One region of the Lysobacter sp. BMK333-48F3 genome, then DNA from elsewhere that is predicted to be linked to it. Evidence: riboswitches for the same ligand, from Rfam matches in the RefSeq annotation. Region 1 holds a riboswitch; each other region holds the start of a gene.

Evidence for each region. Region 1 has a riboswitch for cobalamin ahead of btuB (TonB-dependent vitamin B12 receptor). Riboswitches for the same ligand answer to the same signal wherever they lie in the genome.
Region 2: another riboswitch for cobalamin. It lies ahead of K4L06_RS11185 (ribonucleoside-diphosphate reductase subunit alpha); the one in region 1 lies ahead of btuB (TonB-dependent vitamin B12 receptor).
Region 3: another riboswitch for cobalamin. It lies ahead of K4L06_RS12935 (cobaltochelatase subunit CobN); the one in region 1 lies ahead of btuB (TonB-dependent vitamin B12 receptor).
Region 4: another riboswitch for cobalamin. It lies ahead of metE (5-methyltetrahydropteroyltriglutamate--homocysteine S-methyltransferase); the one in region 1 lies ahead of btuB (TonB-dependent vitamin B12 receptor).

The regions. Positions count from the first base shown of each region.
Region 1 covers NZ_JAIHOO010000001.1:441,378-445,748, reverse strand. Annotated here, with positions in the region: gene K4L06_RS01710 (TonB-dependent receptor) at 1-1,367, opposite strand, end outside; cobalamin riboswitch at 1,601-1,840, shown strand; gene btuB (TonB-dependent vitamin B12 receptor) at 1,995-3,827, shown strand; gene K4L06_RS01700 (hypothetical protein) at 3,875-4,371, shown strand, end outside.
Region 2 covers NZ_JAIHOO010000001.1:2,636,437-2,640,807, forward strand. Annotated here, with positions in the region: gene K4L06_RS11185 (ribonucleoside-diphosphate reductase subunit alpha) at 1-2,291, opposite strand, end outside; cobalamin riboswitch at 2,707-3,000, opposite strand; gene K4L06_RS11190 (DUF2339 domain-containing protein) at 3,123-4,371, shown strand, end outside.
Region 3 covers NZ_JAIHOO010000001.1:3,034,410-3,038,780, forward strand. Annotated here, with positions in the region: gene K4L06_RS12920 (hypothetical protein) at 1-341, opposite strand, end outside; gene K4L06_RS12925 (NAD(P)H-dependent oxidoreductase) at 457-1,056, shown strand; gene K4L06_RS12930 (acyl-CoA thioesterase) at 1,059-1,553, shown strand; cobalamin riboswitch at 2,167-2,443, shown strand; gene K4L06_RS12935 (cobaltochelatase subunit CobN) at 2,637-4,371, shown strand, end outside.
Region 4 covers NZ_JAIHOO010000001.1:2,626,870-2,631,240, forward strand. Annotated here, with positions in the region: gene metE (5-methyltetrahydropteroyltriglutamate--homocysteine S-methyltransferase) at 71-2,350, opposite strand; cobalamin riboswitch at 2,540-2,807, opposite strand; gene K4L06_RS11160 (hypothetical protein) at 3,122-4,276, shown strand.

The DNA of each region.
Region 1 (4,371 bases):
GTTTCCGCGTCGAGATAGAACGAGTAGCTGTGGCGGTCGAAGTCGCCGGCGTCGCTGGCGCGGAAGCCGGAGAACACCTGAGCGCCGGGGATGATCTGGCCGTTCGGCGCGGCGACGCCGCCGTTGGCGTAGGACAGCGGCTCGCCGGCGCGCTGGCTGAACTCCTCGCCGCGCCATTCCGCGCCCCAGGACAGGGTCAGCGGGTACTTCCAGCCCAGCTCGATGGCGCGGGTGAAGTCGAGGTTGAGCACGTGCTGGGTGACTTCCAGGGCGCCGGCGTAGAACTCGGTCGGCGAACTCGGGCCCAGGCTGCGGTTGAGGGTGTTCTCGATGTTGAAAGTCAGGCCGTTATGGCCGTAGTTGTAGCTGAAGTCGATCTGGGTGCCGCCGGCGGTTTCGCCGCGCACGCCCAGCACCGCGGCGCGGTCCTTGCTGACGTTGTGGATCTGCGGCAGGAAGCCGTTGGGGTAGATCGAGGGGATGTTGCGCGGGTCGCCGGCGAAGCGGAAGTAGCCGTTGGACAGCACGTCGCGTTCGCTGTAGCTGCCGAACGAATAGAAGCTCAGGTACTCGACCGGCGAGTACTCGGCGTTGTAGGAGAACGCGCCGTGGTCGATTTCCGGGTCGCCGTAGCGCTGTTCGACCCGGCCCTGGAACGGGCGCGCGCGGTTGGTCTGGTCCTGGTGGCCGCCTTGCGCGGCCAGGCGCAGCCAGCCGTTCTCGCCGAGATTGAAGCCGGCGTCGCCAGAGAGCTGGTACTGCTCGCCGTCGCCGGCGCTGTACTGGCCGTAGCGCGCGGCGATCGAGCCGTTCTGGCCCGAGCCCTTGAGCACCACGTTGACCACGCCGGCGATGGCGTCGGAGCCGTACTGGGCCGAGGCGCCGTCGCGCAGCACTTCGACCCGCTCGATCGAGGCGATCGGGATCGCGTTGAGGTCGACCGGCGAGGAGCCGCGGCCCTGGCTGCCGTTGAGGTTGATCAGCGCGGTGGTGTGGCGGCGCTTGCCGTTGACCAGCACCAGCACCTGGTCGGGGGCCAGGCCGCGCAGCTGCGCCGGGCGCACCGCGTCGGTGCCGTCGGTGATCGCCGGGCGCGGGAAGTTCAGCGAGGGCAGGGCGCGCGACAGCGCGGTCGCCAGCTCCGCCGTGCCGGTGGCCTCGAGGGTTTCGGGGGTGATGATGTCGATCGGCGCGGTCGACTCGGCGACGGTGCGGTCGGACACGCGGGTGCCGGTCACGATCACCTGGTCGAGCGTCTTGGCGTCGCTTTGCGGCGCGTCCTGCGCGTAGGCCGGGGCAGCGAGAGCGAGCAGCAGAGCCAGGGCCAGGGGATGGCGCGGGCCGGCGGGGGTACGGCGGACGTGCATGGCGACTCCTTGAGGGACTGACAGCGATGTCATTGCGATTTAACACGCGCATAACAATCGGTCAATAAAGCCGCCAAAATCCGACTATCGGCAATAGTCCAAAAGTGGTAGTGCGCCACGAAACACATCTTGGCGCCGATTCGGCGTTCCGCCTGGTCGCCGTTGCCCCATACAGCGTCGCTCATTCAGGCCAAGCGACCCCATACGCTGGCGTCGCCACCTGGCCCGACTGTTAAGATGCCCGCGCTCAAGGTGATCGCCGGCACATTCGCCGGCGATTGAAACGGGAATCCGGTCGTCGTCCTGCCTCGCAGGCGGCCAAGCCGGAGCTGCCCCCGCAACGGTAGGCGAGTAGACGTACCGCACGCAGCCACTGTGTTTCGACACGGGAAGGCGCGGTACGCGATGCCGGTTCCGCACAGGACCGCATCGGCTCGCGAGCCCGGAGACCGGCCCGGAGCGCGAACCGACAGGCGGTGGGCCGGTCTCGGGGCGAAGGCGCGCGTGCGCCGTCTCCTGGCCGTTTCCGCCTTCTGTCACGACCGATCACGGCCGCGCGGGAGAGCGCGGTCATGGAGACCGCCTGTGACTTTGCCTTGCTACGCCCCGCGTCTGCGTCTTGCTTCCCTGTGTTTCGCCGGCGGCGTGCTCGCCGCTCCCGCGCTGGCCCTCGCCGCGCCGGCCGCGGTCGATCTCGACCAGGTCGTGGTCACCGCCACCCGCACCGCCCAGACCCAGGACGCCACCCTCGCCGCGGTGACGGTGATCGACCGCGCCGAGATCGAGCGTCGCCAGCCGGCCTCGTTGCCGGACCTGCTGCGCGGCGCGCCCGGCGTGTCGCTGGCCAACAACGGCGGCGCCGGCAAGCAGACTTCGCTGTTCCTGCGCGGCACCGAATCCGACCACGTGCTGGTCTTGGTCGATGGCATCAAGCTCGGTTCGGCGACCAGCGGCGGCACCGCGCTGCAGGACATTCCGGTCGAGCAGATCGAGCGGGTCGAGATCGTGCGCGGGCCGTTCTCCAGCCTGTACGGCTCCGAAGCCTTGGGCGGAGTGATCCAGGTGTTCACCCGCCGCCCGCAGGGTGCGTTCGCGCCCAGCTTCAGCGCCGCGATCGGCAGCTACCAGACCCATCGCGCCAGCGCCGGCGTGGCCGGCAAGGGCGAGCGCGGCTGGTATTCGGTCAACGCCGCGCACGAAGACACCGACGCCATCAACGCCTGTCGCGGCAAGCCGGCGCCGCGCGGCGCCGGCTGCTTCACCCACTCGCCCGACCGCGACGGCTACCGCAACCAGTCGCTGACCGTGCAGGGCGGCTACCGTTTCGACGACCGTTGGGAAGCAGAAGCGCGCGCGTTCCGCGCCGAGGCCTACAACGAATACGACGGCAGCCAGAACAACCAGGCCGACAGCGTGCAGCAGGTGCTCGGCGCCAAGCTGCGCTATCGCCCCAGCGAGCGCGTCGGCTTCAGCGCCAGCGCCGGGCGCAGCGAAGATCTCAGCGAGGCCTATCGCAACGGCAAGTACTCCAGCACCTTCGAAACCCGGCGCGAGCTGGGCTCGCTGCAGGCCGACCTCGGCCTCGGGCCGGGCCTGTTGAGCCTGGGATTCGACTGGCAGCGCGACCGGATCGACAGCAACGTCGCCTACGCCCGCGACCGGCGGATCCTGCGCGGCGCCTTCGGCCAGTGGCAGCAGGACTTCGGCGCCCACGCCGTGCAGGCCAGCCTGCGCCGCGACGAGGACAGCCAGTTCGGCGGCAAGACCACCGGCAGCGTGCTGTGGGGCTGGGACTTCAACGACACCTGGCGCCTGACCGCGAGCTACGGCACCGCGTTCAAGGCGCCGACCTTCAACGAGCTGTACTACCCGAACTACGGCAACCGCGAGCTGGGCCCGGAAACCTCGCGCAGCGTCGAACTCGGCTTGCGCGCCGCCTGGGGCGAGCGCCGCCAGCACGTCTGGTCGCTCAACGCCTTCCAGAACAAGATCGACGACCTGATCGCCTACGACGCCTCGATCGGCCTGCCCGGCAACGTCGACAGCGCGCGCATCCGCGGCCTGGAGGCGGCGTTGGACACGCAGCTGGCGCAGTGGGACCTGCGCGCCAGCGCGACCTGGCTGGACCCGCGCAACCTCAGCCCGGGCCCCCATCGCGACAATCGGCTGCCGCGCCGCGCGCGGCACAGCGCGCGCATCGACCTGGACCGGCGCGTGTCCGCGTTCTCCTTCGGCGCCAGCGTCTACGCCGCCGGCGAGCGCTACGACGACCTCGCCAACAGCCGCCGGCTGGGCGGTTACGCGTTGGCCGATCTGCGCCTGGGCTACGCCTTCCATCCGGCCTGGAGCGTGCAACTGAGCGCCAACAACGTGTTCGACCGCCGCTACGAGACCGCCGCGTTCTACAACCAGCCCGGACGCAACTACCTGCTGAGCCTGCGCTACCGGCCCTCCCGCTGAGAACCAGCGCCACCGCCGGCGTGCGCCGGCCCCACCGAGATCCGCCGATGAACCCATCGTCCCGCCCGATCGCCGCCCATGCCCACGCCGTAGCGCCTGCGGCTGCGACCGCCTGGTCCGCGCCGGTCCGCGCTGCGGTGGCCGGCGCCTTGCTGGTGTTGATGCTCGGCACCCGCTTCCACCATCTGGGCAGCCTGCTGCACCTGCCGGATGCCTCGATGGCGGTGTTCTTCCTCGGCGGCCTGTTGCTGCGCCGGCACGCGGGCTTCGTGGCGTACCTGGGCATGGCGGTGGCGGTCGATTACCTCGCCATCACCTCGCGCGGGCTGGGTTTCTTCCAGCACTACTGCGTGACCCCGTCCTATGCCTTCCTGCTGCTCGCCTATGCCGCGCTGTGGTACGGCGGGCGCTGGATCGCGCCGCGGCTGGCGCCGCAATGGCGCGCGCTGGCGACGGTGTTCGCGGTCGCCGCGCTCGCCGCCGCGGTCTCGTTCCTGATTTCCAACGGCGCGTTCTACTGGTTCGGCGGACGCTACGCCGATCC
Region 2 (4,371 bases), 2.2 Mb from region 1:
GTGTATTCCGGCTTGGGCGCGGCCGCAGCGGCCGGGGCGCTGACCGTGGTCTTGGCGATCTTGGTCGCCGGGCGCGAGCGCAGGTAGTAGGTGGTTTTCAGGCCCTTCTTCCAGGCGTACATGTACATCGAGCTGAGCTGGCCGATGTTCGGGCTTTCGATGAACAGGTTGAGCGACTGGCTCTGGTCGATGTAGGCGCCGCGGTCGGCGGCCATGTCGATCAGCGAGCGCATCGGCAGCTCCCAGGCGGTGCGGTAGACCTGGCGCAGCGATTCGGGGATCTCGTTCACCGCCTGGATCGAGCCTTCGGCCATCTTGATCCGGTCGCGCATGTCCGCGGTCCACAGGCCCAGGCGCTTGAGCTCTTCGACCAGGTACTTGTTGACCACCAAGAAGTCGCCGGACAGGGTCTCGCGCTTGAATAGGTTCGACACCTGCGGCTCGATGCATTCGTAGCAGCCGGCGATCGAGGCGATGGTCGCGGTCGGGGCGATCGCGATCAACAGCGAATTGCGCAGGCCGTGTTCGGCGATGCGCTTGCGCAGCGCATCCCAGCGCTCGGGCTGCGAAGGCGTCACGCCCCAGGCTTCGAACTGCAGCTCGCCGATCGAGGCGCGGGTGTCGGCGAAGGCCGGGTGCCGGCCGTGCTCCATCGCCAGCTCGTTCGACGCCGACAGGGCGTGGAAATAGATCGCCTCGGCGATCTCCTGGGCGAGCTTGCGCGCCGGTTCCGAGTCGAACGGCAGGCGCAGCTTGAAGAACACGTCCTGCAGGCCCATCGAGCCCAGGCCGACCGGGCGCCACTTGAGGTTGGCGCGGCGCGCGGTCTCGATCGGGTAGAAGTTCAGGTCGATGACGCGGTCGAGCTGGCGCACGGCCAGGCGCACGGTCTCGGCCAGCTTGTCGAAGTCGAACGCGCCCTTGCCGTCCTCGTACATCTCGACGTGGTGCGAGAGATTGATCGAGCCCAGGTTGCACACCGCGGTCTCGTCCTGCGAGGTGACCTCGAGGATCTCGGTGCACAGATTCGACAGGTGGATGACGTTGCCGTCGCGCAGGGTCTGGTTGGACGCGCGGTTGGACTTGTCCTTGAAGTTCATCCAGCCGTTGCCGGTCTGCGCCAGGGTGCGCATCATCCGGCCGTAGATGTCGCGCGCCTTGACCTTCTTGGTCGCCAGGCCGGCGGCTTCGGCGGCGTGGTAGGCGCGCTCGAAGGCCTCGCCCCACAGGTCGGTCAGCTGCGGCACCTTGGCCGGGTCGAACAGCGACCAATCGCCGTCGGCTTCGACCCGGCGCATGAATTCGTCCGGAATCCAGTTGGCCAGGTTGAGGTTATGGGTGCGGCGCGCTTCGTCGCCGGTGTTGTCGCGCAGTTCGAGGAATTCCTCGACGTCGGCGTGCCAGGGCTCCAGATACACGCAGGCCGCGCCCTTGCGCTTGCCGCCCTGGTTGACCGCGGCGACCGAGGCGTCGAGGGTCTTCAGCCACGGCACGATGCCGTTGGACAGGCCGTTGGTCGAGCGGATCAGCGAGCCGCGCGAACGGATCCGGGTATAGCTCAGGCCGATGCCGCCGCTGAACTTGCTCAGCTTGGCCACGTCCATGTAGCGCTTGTAGATCGCTTCCAGCGAATCGTCCGGCGAGTCCAGCAGGAAGCAGCTCGACAGCTGCTCGTGGGTGGTGCCGGCGTTGAACAGGGTCGGCGAGGACGGGATGTAGTCGAGCTGGGCCATGCGCCGGTACAGCGCCAGGGCGTCGCCGACGTCCTCGCTGAGCGCGCAGGCGATGCGCAGGAAGAACTGCTGCGGGGTTTCGATCACGGTGCGCGCGGTCGGGTGGCGCAGCAGGTAGCGATCGTAGAGGGTGCGCAGGCCGAAGTAGTCGAAGCGGGCGTCCAGGCCGCGGTCGATCGCGTCGTTGAGCTTGCGCGCATGGGCCTGGACGAATTCGAGCAGGCGCTGGTTGATCAGGCCGAGTTCGTGGCCGCGCTGGATCGACTGCGAGAAAGCGTGGATCTCGACTCCGGCGACTTCCTTCTCGATCACCCCGGCCAGCAGGCGCGCGGCGAGGCGGCCGTACTCGGGCTCCTCGGCGGTCAGCAGGGCGGCGGTGCGGATCGACAGTTCGTCGAGTTCGCGGGTGGTCGCGCCGTCGTACAGGCCGGAGATGGTGCGGGTGGCCACGCGCATCGGATCGACCGAGTACAGGCCTTCGCCGCAGCGGGTCACCGCGCGCACGATCTTGTTCAGGTCGACCGGTTCGCGGCGGCCGCTGCGCTTGGTCACGCTCATGGTGAGGTTGGCCGCGGGCGGCGTCAGGGCGAAGCCGGGCGCGGCGGAGGCGTCCTGGCGGGGCGGGGCGGCGCCGGCGGGGGCGGCGGCGACGGAAGGATCGGTGGCGAGCGTGGTCATGGGCGTCTCCGGGGCATGGGCGCACGGGTCGCCGTCCTTCCCGCGAAGGACGGCGTGCGGAGAGTGCGGACGCGCCATCGCGACGGGCCGCGCGCGCGGCGTCGCCGATGGCACGGCCGTGCCCCCGCGGGCGCGGAAACTCGGGAGCGTGCTGGCAGGGTGTCGCACGCGCCGAGACGGGCGCGGCCCGTTCCGCGCATGGCGCCGAAACGGACGGACGCGACGGCGACGAGGCCCTCGCGTTGCGACACCGGCCGTCTTCCCCCGAAGACTCCTGGGCCGGTACCGCGCGGTGTGCAGGCGCGCGGCTGTCGGCAGGTCTTCGGGCTCGGGACTTCAGAGCGAGAAAGAGCGCAGAGACATGAGAGTGAGAGCGGGGCGCCGCTCGTTCGCTGCTCAGGTCTCTGCGCTCTCGGCTCGTTCCTCCTACTAAGGCCGCTTCCCAGGCGCTCCGCCCAGTGCCATGACCCGTTCGTTTCCCATACCGCTGCGGGGCAGCGCCGGCTTCGGGCGGCGTCCAACGCCTTGCCCCTACCGGCTTCCCTTTTCAGCCGATCTCGCGACCGGCACCGACGGGCACAACATAGTGTGGTTCGCGCGATCCGTCAACGCGATATATGGTGAGGCAGTGAGATGCGAAGAGAGTCAAGCCCCTTAATCGCCAAGCCCGGCATGGTGTAACGTGCGCGCCATAAGGACCGGGAAAGCGTGATGGAATCACTACTCGTGTTGCTGGCGCTGGCGGTGCTGCTGGTGCCGGTGTTGCTCGTGGTCGCCCTGGTCCAGATCGCCGGGCTGAAGTCGCGGGTGAGCGAACTGGAGCGCGCGCTGGCCGGCCTGCGCAGCCAGGCCGAGACGCGCGAACCGACCCTGGCCGAACGCATGGCGGGCGAAGCGCCGCCGCGGCCGGTCCCGGCCGTCGCGCCGCCAGCGGTCGTCGCGGCCCAGGACGATCCGGCGTCCGCATCGCCTGTGCCGCCGCCGTTGCCGTCGGCCCCGCCGGTGGCCGCGCGCGCCGCGCCGCCGCCCTTGCCGCCGCGCCCGGCCGCGCCGCGCGCGCCGCGCGCGCCGGCCGCACCGCCGCCGCCGGATGTGTTCACCCTCGGCCTGCGCTGGCTGCGGCGCTGGTTCAGCGAAGGCAACGTGCCGGTCAAGGTCGGCGTGCTGGTGTTGTTCGCCGGCGTCGCCGCCTTGCTGAAGTACGCCAGCGACCAGGGCTGGATGCGCCTGCCGATGGAGTTGCGCCTGAGCGGCGTGGCCCTGGCGGCGATGGCCGGCCTGGTGTTCGGCTGGCGCCAGCGCGAACGCAAGCGCGCGTTCGCCTTGAGCCTGCAGGGCGGCGCGATCGGCGTGCTGCTGCTGGTGGTGTTCGCCGCGTTCAAGCTGTACGGGATGATCCCGGCCGCGGCCGCGTTCGGACTCAGCGTGGCCCTGGTGGCCGGCGCCGGGGTGCTGGCGGTGCGGCAGAACGCGTTGGCGCTGGCGGTGTTCGCGATCCTGGCCGGCTTCCTCGCGCCGATCTGGCTGTCGACCGGCTCGGGCAACCACGTCGCCCTGTTCGGCTATTACGCCGTGCTCAACGCCGGCATCTTCGCCATCGCCTGGTGGCGGCCGTGGCGGGCGCTGAACCTGCTCGGCTTCGCCTTCACCTGGGGCATCGGCACGCTGTGGGGCGTGCTGCGCTACCGCGCCGAGCACTTCGCCAGCACCGAACCGTTCCTGCTGCTGTTCTTCGCCTTCTATCTGCTGATCCCGGTGCTGTACGCGCGCCGCCGCGCCGCCGGCCGGCGCGACCTGATCGACGGCTGCCTGGTGTTCGGCACGCCGTTGATCGCGTTCTCGCTGCAAGCGGGTTTGCTGGAGGGCGAGCGCATGCCGCTGGCGTTCTGCGCGCTGGGCCTGGGCGCGCTGTACGCGCTGCTGGCCGCGGCGCTGCGCCGCGATGCGCGCTTCGTCGGTC
Region 3 (4,371 bases), 2.6 Mb from region 1:
CCGGCGATCAACATCCACAGCGGGTGGGCGAACATCGCGTTGACCGCGATCACGGCGCAGACGATCAGCGCGCCGACGGTCAGGGCCGCGCCGCGCCGGTGCCGGCGCGAGATCAGCGCCGCGACCAGGCCGCCGGCGTAGCCGCCGACGGTCCAGCCGGCGACCACCAGGGCCAAGGCCGCGAACGGCGCGCCGGCCACGTGCGCGGCCCAGGCCGCCATGTCGTTCGGGTCGGCGCCGGGCGCGAACGGGTGCAGGCGGGCCGAGCCGAATTCGAACAGCTTCATCGTCGCCATCGCCGCCAGCATGCCGACGAGCACTGCCAGGATCGTACGTGCCATGGTCCGCGCCTCCCCAGGGTCGGTGGCCGCGAGCATCGCGCCGCCGCCGTCGCCGCGCAAGCTCCCGCTGCCGGAAGGGCTCGCGCATAATTCCCGCTTCGCCACGGAGCCCGCCATGTCCGCCGCCATCCCGTCCGCCGCCCCGCGCCTGCTGGCTTTCGCCGGCAGCCTGCGCCAGGGATCCTTCAACCGCCGCCTGATCCCGGTCCTGGCCGAGGGCGCGCGCGCCGCCGGCGCGCAGGTCACCCTGATCGAGCTGCGCGACTATGCGTTGCCGGTGTACGACGGCGACATCGAGGCCGAAGGCATGCCCGACAACGCGCGCCGGCTGCAGGCGCTGATGGCCGAGCACGACGGCCTGCTGATCAGCACCCCGGAATACAACGGTTCGATGCCGGCGCTGGTCAAGAACACCCTGGACTGGATCTCGCGGCCGCTGCCGGACGGCGTCTCCGGCACCAGCCTGTTCGCCGACAAGGTCGCCGGGATCGTTTCGGCCTCGCCGGGTCCGCTCGGCGGGCTGCGCTCGCTGCTGGTGCTGCGCGACGCGCTGGCCAAGCTCGGCCTGCTGGTGGTGCCGCAGCAGGTCGCGGTCGGCCAGGCCGGCGACAAGCTCGCCGATTACGGCCAACTGAGCGACGAACGCCAGCGCGAGGCCGTGCAGCGGGTCGGCGCGGCGGTGGTGCGGCATATCAAGGTCGTACGGGAGGGCTGAGCATGAAAGGGCAGCAACGCGAATTGAACCTGCGCTTCCTGGCCCAGCCGACCGACGTCAACTACGGCGGCAAGGTCCACGGCGGCATGGTCATGAAGTGGATCGACCAGGCCGGCTACGCGGCCGCGGTCGGCTGGAGCGGCAAGTACAGCGTCACCGTCGCGGTCGGCGGGATCCGCTTCGTCGCTCCGATCCGGATCAGCGACCTGGTCACCGTGCACACCAAGCTGATCCACACCGGCACCAGCAGCATGCATTTCGCGGTCGACGTGAAGGCGCGCGACCCGGGCCTGGACGACGGCGTGGCCGAAGAGCGCCTGTGCACCCACTGCGTGATCGTGTTCGTGGCGATGGACGCCGACGGCAAGCCGACCCCGGTGCCGACGTGGACCCCGCTGAGCGAGGACGACAAGCGCCTGGCCGAGTACGCGCTGAAGATCATGGAGCTCAGCAAGGGCATCGAGGCGACGGTCGAGCGTTACGTGCACGAGGGGTGAGGGGAGGAGGGGGCTTGCGGGTTCGCTGTGGATCGGCGCTAAAAGCAAATCCCCCGCGCTGCGGACATCGCTCGGCAACCCGCTTGCGCCGGGCGCTGGCCCCCTTTTTCAAAGGGGGCGATCGATGACGCGCTCGGTTCTCGGTGGCTCGATGCTCAGTGGCCCAGTGGCTCGGTGGCTCGGTGGACCGAAGGACCGCTTTTGCTGTTCCCCCATTTGGAAAAGGGTGAGAGCGTGCGCTTGCGAAGCGCCAGGTTCGCGCACGATCGAACGCCAGCAGGCTGTGCCTGCTGGCGTTCGATCGTGCGCGAACCTGGCGCTTCGCAAGCGCACGCTCTCACCCTTTTCCAAATGGGGGAACAGCAAAAGCGGTCCTTCGGTCCACCGAGCCACCGAGCCACTGGGCCACTGAGCATCGAGCCACCGAGAACCGAGCGCGTCATCGATCGCCCCCTTTGAAAAAGGGGGCCAGCGCCCGGCGCAAGCGGGTTGCCGAGCGATGTCCGCAGCGCGGGGGATTTGCTTTTAGCGTCCACCACGATCTCCGTCGGCCCGACACACCGACCGCCTCCATACCCCCGCGTCCGCCCCGCGCCGGCGCGCTGTGCTAGATTGCGCGCGCTTTGCATCTGGTGCCGCTTCGCCGTCCGGCGACGCGGTTAAACGGGAAGCCGGTGCGTCCGCGATGCCGCGGACCAGTCCGGCGCTGCCCCTGCAACGGTAGGCGGGTAAAGCATCGGCACGTCGGCGACGGCTCCCGGGACGCGATCCAGCGCCTCGATCCGCGCCCGCCACAGCCACTGGAGCGTCCGCTCCGGGAAGGCGCCGATGCGCCGGGTTCGTCCCGGCCCCCGCAAGCCCGGAGACCGGCCGGTGCGTATGCGGTGGACGTCGCGGAGGGCGGCGTCGCGCGCCCGTGCACCGGGTCCGTGGCCTGCCTCTGCGGTTTCGTTCGCCTCCTTCATCAGCTCCGCACAGGGCGTGCGGCGAGCGAGGCCGTCGATGCGTGTTGCGCGTGGGTTTGTCGGGCGTGGGTTCCGTGAGCGGTTTCGTGGGCACGGATTCGAAGGACTGTGGCGCGCCTTGGGCGCAGCGGCCCTGTTGCTGTTCGCCGCCGCCGCGCCGGCCAAGACCGTGTTCGGCGTGGTCTCCGAGCGTGCCGCGCCGGAAGCGGCCGAGGCCGCGCGCGAACTGTTGGCCACCCGTCCCGGCGACCGCATCGTGCTGCGCACGCCGCAACAGCTCGAAGCCCTGGACCGCGAACAACTGCGCGCACTGATCGGCGCCAGCGACGCCGTCGTCGCGGTGGCGTTGTTCGGCGAGCAAGGCGTACGCCTGCGCGAAGCGGCGGCCTGGCTGCGCCAGCGCGGCCGCGGCCCGCAGCGCCTGTACGCCTTCCATGGCGAAGCCGGCCTGACCCAGGCCAGCCATCGCGAGCGCCATGGCCTGGGCGCGTTCAGCGCCGCCGAACTGATCCGCGTCACCGCCGAGACGCCGCCGGCCGAACTGGTCCAGCGCGCCCGCGCCGACGCCTTCGCCGGCGAGTGGCTGGACCTGCGCGCGCTGTGGCGCGAGGGCGGCAGCCGCAATCTGCAGCGCAGCTACGCCTTCCTGCTCGACGGCGGCGCGGTGCCGGCGGCGCAGCCGCAGCCGGATCTGGTGCTGCGCCAGAACGGCGCGGTGGTCGCCGCGCCGGCCGCCGATACCCGGCCGTTGCTGGCGGTGCTGGATCTCAACAACGCCGACGTCGCCACCGGCGACGCGCTGTGCGCACAGGCGCAGGCGCAGGGCCTGGCCTGCCTGGGCCTGTACGCGCGCTGGGGTGAGGCTTCGCTGCAGGCGGTGCAGAACCTGCGCGCGATGCTCGGCGCGCAGCCGCTGGCCGGGCTGGTGGTGCTGCAGGACTTCGTGGTCGGCGCCGCCGAAGGCCGCGACGCGGCGACCCGCGCGATCGCCGCGCTCGACGTGCCGGTGTTCAAGGCGATCCGTCTGCTCGACCGCAGCGAAGCGCAATGGCGCTTGTCCGGCGACGGCCTGCCGGCTTCCAGCGTGCAGTATCGGGTGGCGATGTCGGAGCTGCAGGGCAGCAGCCAGCCGATGGTGCTGGCCGCGGCCGGCGCGCCGCGCATCGACCCCCTGACCGGGGTGCGCCTGCAACGGCCCGAACCGCTCGGCGGCGAGATGCGCGCCCTGGTCGAGCGCGCCCAGCGCTGGCGCGCGCTGCGCGCCAAGCCGGCGAGCGAACGGCGCATCGCCCTGATCTACTACAACCACCCGCCGGGCCGGCAGAACATCGGCGCCGACAACCTCGACGTGCCGGCCTCGCTGCACGGCATGCTGCGGGCGATGCGCGCCGGCGGCTATCGCGTCGACGACTTGCCGGCCACGCCGGAGGCCCTGCTCGACCGGATGATGCAGACCGGCGTCAACACGCCCGAGGACGGCGGCGAACTGGCGGCTATGGCGACCCAGACGACCACGCTGTCGGGCGAGGATTACCGGCGCTGGTTCGCGACCCTGCCGGTAGCGGTGCAGGGCGAGGTCAGCGACGGCCCGCTGGCGCGCCTGCAGGCCCAGGTCGCGCTGGCGCGCGCCGGACACGAGACCGGGCTCGGCGAGCGCCGGGTGCGCGATGCCGAGCGCGAACTGCTGCATCTGCTCGAAGGCATCGACCACCCCGCGCGCGACGCGGCGCTGAGCGAGTTCCGCAGCCTGATCCAGGCGCATCTGCGCTGCCTCCAGACCGAGGGCGCGGCCGCCGACGCGCCCTGCGCCGAAGCCGAGGCTTCGCAGCGCCGGCTGCTGGCGCTGCAGGTGC
Region 4 (4,371 bases), 2.2 Mb from region 1:
GTTGCGACGCCAAGCTCAAAAGCAAAAGCAAAAACAAAAACAACAGCAAAAGCGCAAGCTTGCGGGTCGCTCAGGCCGGCGCGGCGGCCGACTCGCGCAGGCCGCGCGCGGCCTGCACCATCGCCTGCAACGCCGCGCGCACTTCCGGCCAGCCGCGGGTTTTCAGGCCGCAGTCCGGGTTCACCCACAACTGCTCCGGCGCCAGCACTTCCAGTGCCTTGTCGAGCAGCTCGCGCATTTCCGTCTCGCTCGGCACCCGCGGCGAATGGATGTCGTACACGCCCGGGCCGATGCCGTTGGGATAACGGTAGCGGGCGAAGGCGTCGAGCAGTTCCATCCGCGAGCGCGAGGTCTCGATCGAGATCACGTCGGCGTCCAGCGCGGCCACCGCCTCGATGATGTCGTTGAACTCGGCGTAGCACATGTGGGTGTGGATCTGGGTCGCGTCGCTGACCCCGCTGGCGGCGAGGCGGAAGCTGTCGCCGGCCCAGGCCAGGTAGGCCGGCCAGTCGGCGCGTCGCAGGGGCAGGCCTTCGCGCAACGCCGGTTCGTCGATCTGGATCGCGGCGATGCCGGCCGCGTCCAGGTCCTGCACTTCCTCGCGCAGGGCCAGGGCGATCTGCCGGCAACTGTCGGCGCGCGGCTGGTCGTCGCGCACGAACGACCACTGCAGGATCGTCACCGGGCCGGTCAGCATGCCTTTGACCGGGCGCGCGGTCTGGGTCTGGGCGTAGCGGGTCCAGCGCACCGTCATCGGCTTGGGCCGCGCCACGTCGCCGTACAGCACCGGCGGCTTGACGCAGCGCGAACCGTAGCTCTGCACCCAGCCGTGGGCGGTGAAGGCGAAGCCGTCGAGCCGCTCGCCGAAGTACTCGACCATGTCGTTGCGCTCGAACTCGCCGTGCACCAGCAGGTCCAGGCCCAGCGCTTCTTGCTCCTTCAGGCAGTCGCGGGTTTCCTGCTCCAGGAAGCGGCGATAGCCGGCGTCGTCCAGGCGCCCGGCCTTGTGCTCGGCGCGCGCGCGCCGCACCTGCGCGGTCTGCGGGAACGAGCCGATGGTGGTGGTCGGGAATGGCGGCAGGCCGAGGCGCTTTTGCTGCAAGGCGATCCGGCGCGGATACGGCGAGGCGCGCCGGCTCATTTCCGGACGCACGTCGGCCAGGCGCCGGCGCACTTGCGGATTGCGCAGCAGCGGCGAGGCCAGGCGCGCGGCGCGCGCGCTGGCGGCCGCGGCCAGTTCGCGCGCGGCGCCTTCGTCGCCGGCCAGGGCGTCGGCGAGCAGGCGCAGCTCTTCGATCTTCTGCCTGGCGTAGGCCATCCACTGCCGCAGCGGCCCGGGCAGCTTGCGCTCCAGTTCCAGATCGGTCGGCACGTGCAGCAGCGAGCACGACGGCGCCAGCCACTGCGCGCGCGCGCCGGCGCGGCGGGCCAGGCTCAGCGCGGCGTCGAGGTCGGCGCGCCAGATGTTGCGGCCGTCGACCACGCCCAGGCTCAGCGCGCGCTCGGCCGGCAGCAGGGCGAGCAGGCTTTCCAGTTGCTGCGGCGCGCGCACCAGGTCCAGGTGCAGGCCCTGCACCGGCAACTGCGCCGCCAGCGCGGCGTTGTCGCCGAGCCCGCCGAAGTAGGTGGTCAGCAGGCGCTGCGGCGCGTCGGCCTCGGCCAGCGCGGCGTAGGCGCGGCGGTAAGCGGCGCGATCGGCGTCGTCGAGGTCGAGCACCAGCGCCGGCTCGTCGATCTGCACCCATTGCGCGCCGGCGGCCTTGAGCCGTTCCAGCAACTGCGCGTACGCCGGCAACAAGGCATCCAGCAGCTCGCGCGGGTCGCCGCCGTCGCGGCGCTTGCCGAGCTTGAGCCAGGTCACCGGGCCCAGCAGCACCGGCCGCGCCTGCAGACCCAGGGCCTGGGCCTGGGCCAGTTCGGCCAGCGGCTTGTCGGCGCGCAGGGCGAAGCGCTGGCCGGGCTCGAACTGCGGCACCAGGTAGTGGTAGTTGGTGTCGAACCACTTGGTCATTTCCAGCGCGCGCAGATCGCGCCGGCCGTCCTGCACGCCGCGGGCGAGGGCGAAGTAGCCGGCCAGCGGGTCGTGTTCGTACAACTCGCGATGGCTGGCCGGAATCGCGTCGAACAGCACCGACGCGTCGAGCGCCTGGTCGTAGAGGGAGAAGTCGTTGCACGGCACGCTGTCGGCGCCGGCGGCGCTGGCCAGGCGCCAGTGGCGCTCGCGCAGCGCGGCGGCGCTGGCGTGCAGGGCGTCGGCCGCGGTCTCGCCTTTCCAGAACGATTCCAGGGCCTGCTTGAGCTCGCGCCGCGCGCCGATGCGCGGGAAGCCGAGATGGGTAACGCTGATCATGATGAGTACCTGCGATGCGTGGGCATGACGCAGGGCAACGAAGGAGACCACGGCGGCGCCGACCCGGCGCTGTACGCCCGGTTGCGGTCTGCCCTGGTGTCGACCTTCGCCCCCGCGGGCGAACCGGATCCGCGCAGCGGCCGGCACCGCGAGGCGCGCGACCGGCGCACGGGCCGGAGTCGGACGGAAGGCGAACCTTCCGGTCGCGGCAGGTCTTCGGGCTCGGGACTTGAGCCGGCAACGAGTGCGGAGAAACGAGGAACGAGTACTCGCTCGTTCCCGGCCACTCTTTTCTCGCCTCTGGCTTCTCCTACTAAGGCCGCTTCCCAGGCGATCGCCCAGTGCCAAGGCCCGTTCGTTTCCCATACCGCTGCGGGGCAGCTCCGGATTCGCACCGGATTCCCTCTGGCCGCCGCCGGCGGACCGGTGGCGGCGTGTCGCATCGCTTTATCTTTATGAAGCGATGTTCACCGTAACGGCGCCAAGTTACGCAGCGCGGCCGGCGGAGTCAATCGGCGCGTGCGCGGGGCGTGCGGCTTTGCCCGGTCTGCCGGCTGCGCGCCGAGGGCGTCGGCGACCGGCGCGCCGGGCGGATTTCGCCGGCTGGCGTTCATGCGCCGCCGACGAAGATGAAGCGCGCGGCAGCGGCGGCCGCTCGCGGCGTCGCGATGCCGTTGAGTCGGATAACGGCTGCGGCTAACGTGGCAGCGTCGCGACGCTGCGCGATGCGGGCCCGGGACGGCCCGCGATCTCGAATCCGATGGGTGGAACATGTTTTACAGATGGTCGCTTGCGCTGGGGTTGTGTCTGCTGGGCCTGGCGGGCTGCGGCAAAGACGCCGCGCCGGCTCCGGCCGGCGCCGAGAGCGTGACCCTGGGCAGCCAGAACGAGACGGCGCGGGCGCTGCCGGCGAACGCCTCGGCGCCGCCGAGCGAAGCCGAGGTCCTGCGCGGCACCTATTGGCCGCCGGCCAAGCTCGACAACGGCACCGCGCGGATCAGCTGCGGCTACGACTACCAGGCCGACGGCGACGGCGAGCCGCTGAGCGGCCTGGATTTCTTCAGCCTGGTCGACGCGCTGGCGCCGTGCCAGCCGGCCGGGGTGGTGCGGGTGCGCTACGAAGGCAAGATCGGCGCCGGCTTCACCGCCCTGGTGCAGCGGGTCGCGGCGATGGCCGCGCGGATGGAGATCCCGACCCGGATCCTCGACATCGATTCCAGCGGCGGCCACGTCGAAGAGGCGATCCGCGCCGGCGATTCGATCGCCGAGTCGGGCTGGTCGATCTGGGTGCGCGAGGGCGCGGTCTGCCACAGCGCCTGCGTGCTGGTGCTGGCCGCCGGCGACACCCGGTCGGCCGAAGGCAAGGTCGGCATCCACCGGCTGATGCGCGACCGCTCGACCGCGACCTCGCGCGCCGAACTCAGCCGCGAGCTGCGCGCGATCAACCGCGAAGTGCGCGACTACCTGGAGCGCAACGGCGTCGCCACCGCGGTCGCCGACCTGATGATGACCGTCGCCAACCGCGACCTGCGCATCCTGACGCCCGACGAACTGACCCTGTACGGCCTGGACGGCAGCAACGCGGCCCAGGACGACCTCGACCGGATCCGCCTGACCCGCAAGTGCGGCGAGGACTTCGTGCGCCGGCGCGAGCAGGTGCGGCGCGAGGTCGACGCGCAATGCATGGCCTCCGGCAAGGATTTCGGCGCGCTGCCGGACTGCGCGCGCGAAGTGCAGTCGCGCCACGGCTTCCCCGACCGCAGCTGCCCGCACGACAGCCCGGCCGACCTGTACCTGCACGAACCGGTGCTGCCGCCGTTGTCCGCGGCCGTGGCGGAAGAAGACGTGGCGGACAAGCTCGTCTCGCGCAGGAATGTCTCGCCCAAGAATGTCTCGCCGAAGAACGGCGCCGCGCGCCGCGAATGAGGCCGCGCGCACGGTCGGCTTGCGCCGACCGTCATCGCTGACGCAAAATTTTCCGCTTAGCCAGAGCGCCTGCAGGGCTCGAGCCATTCGCCTTA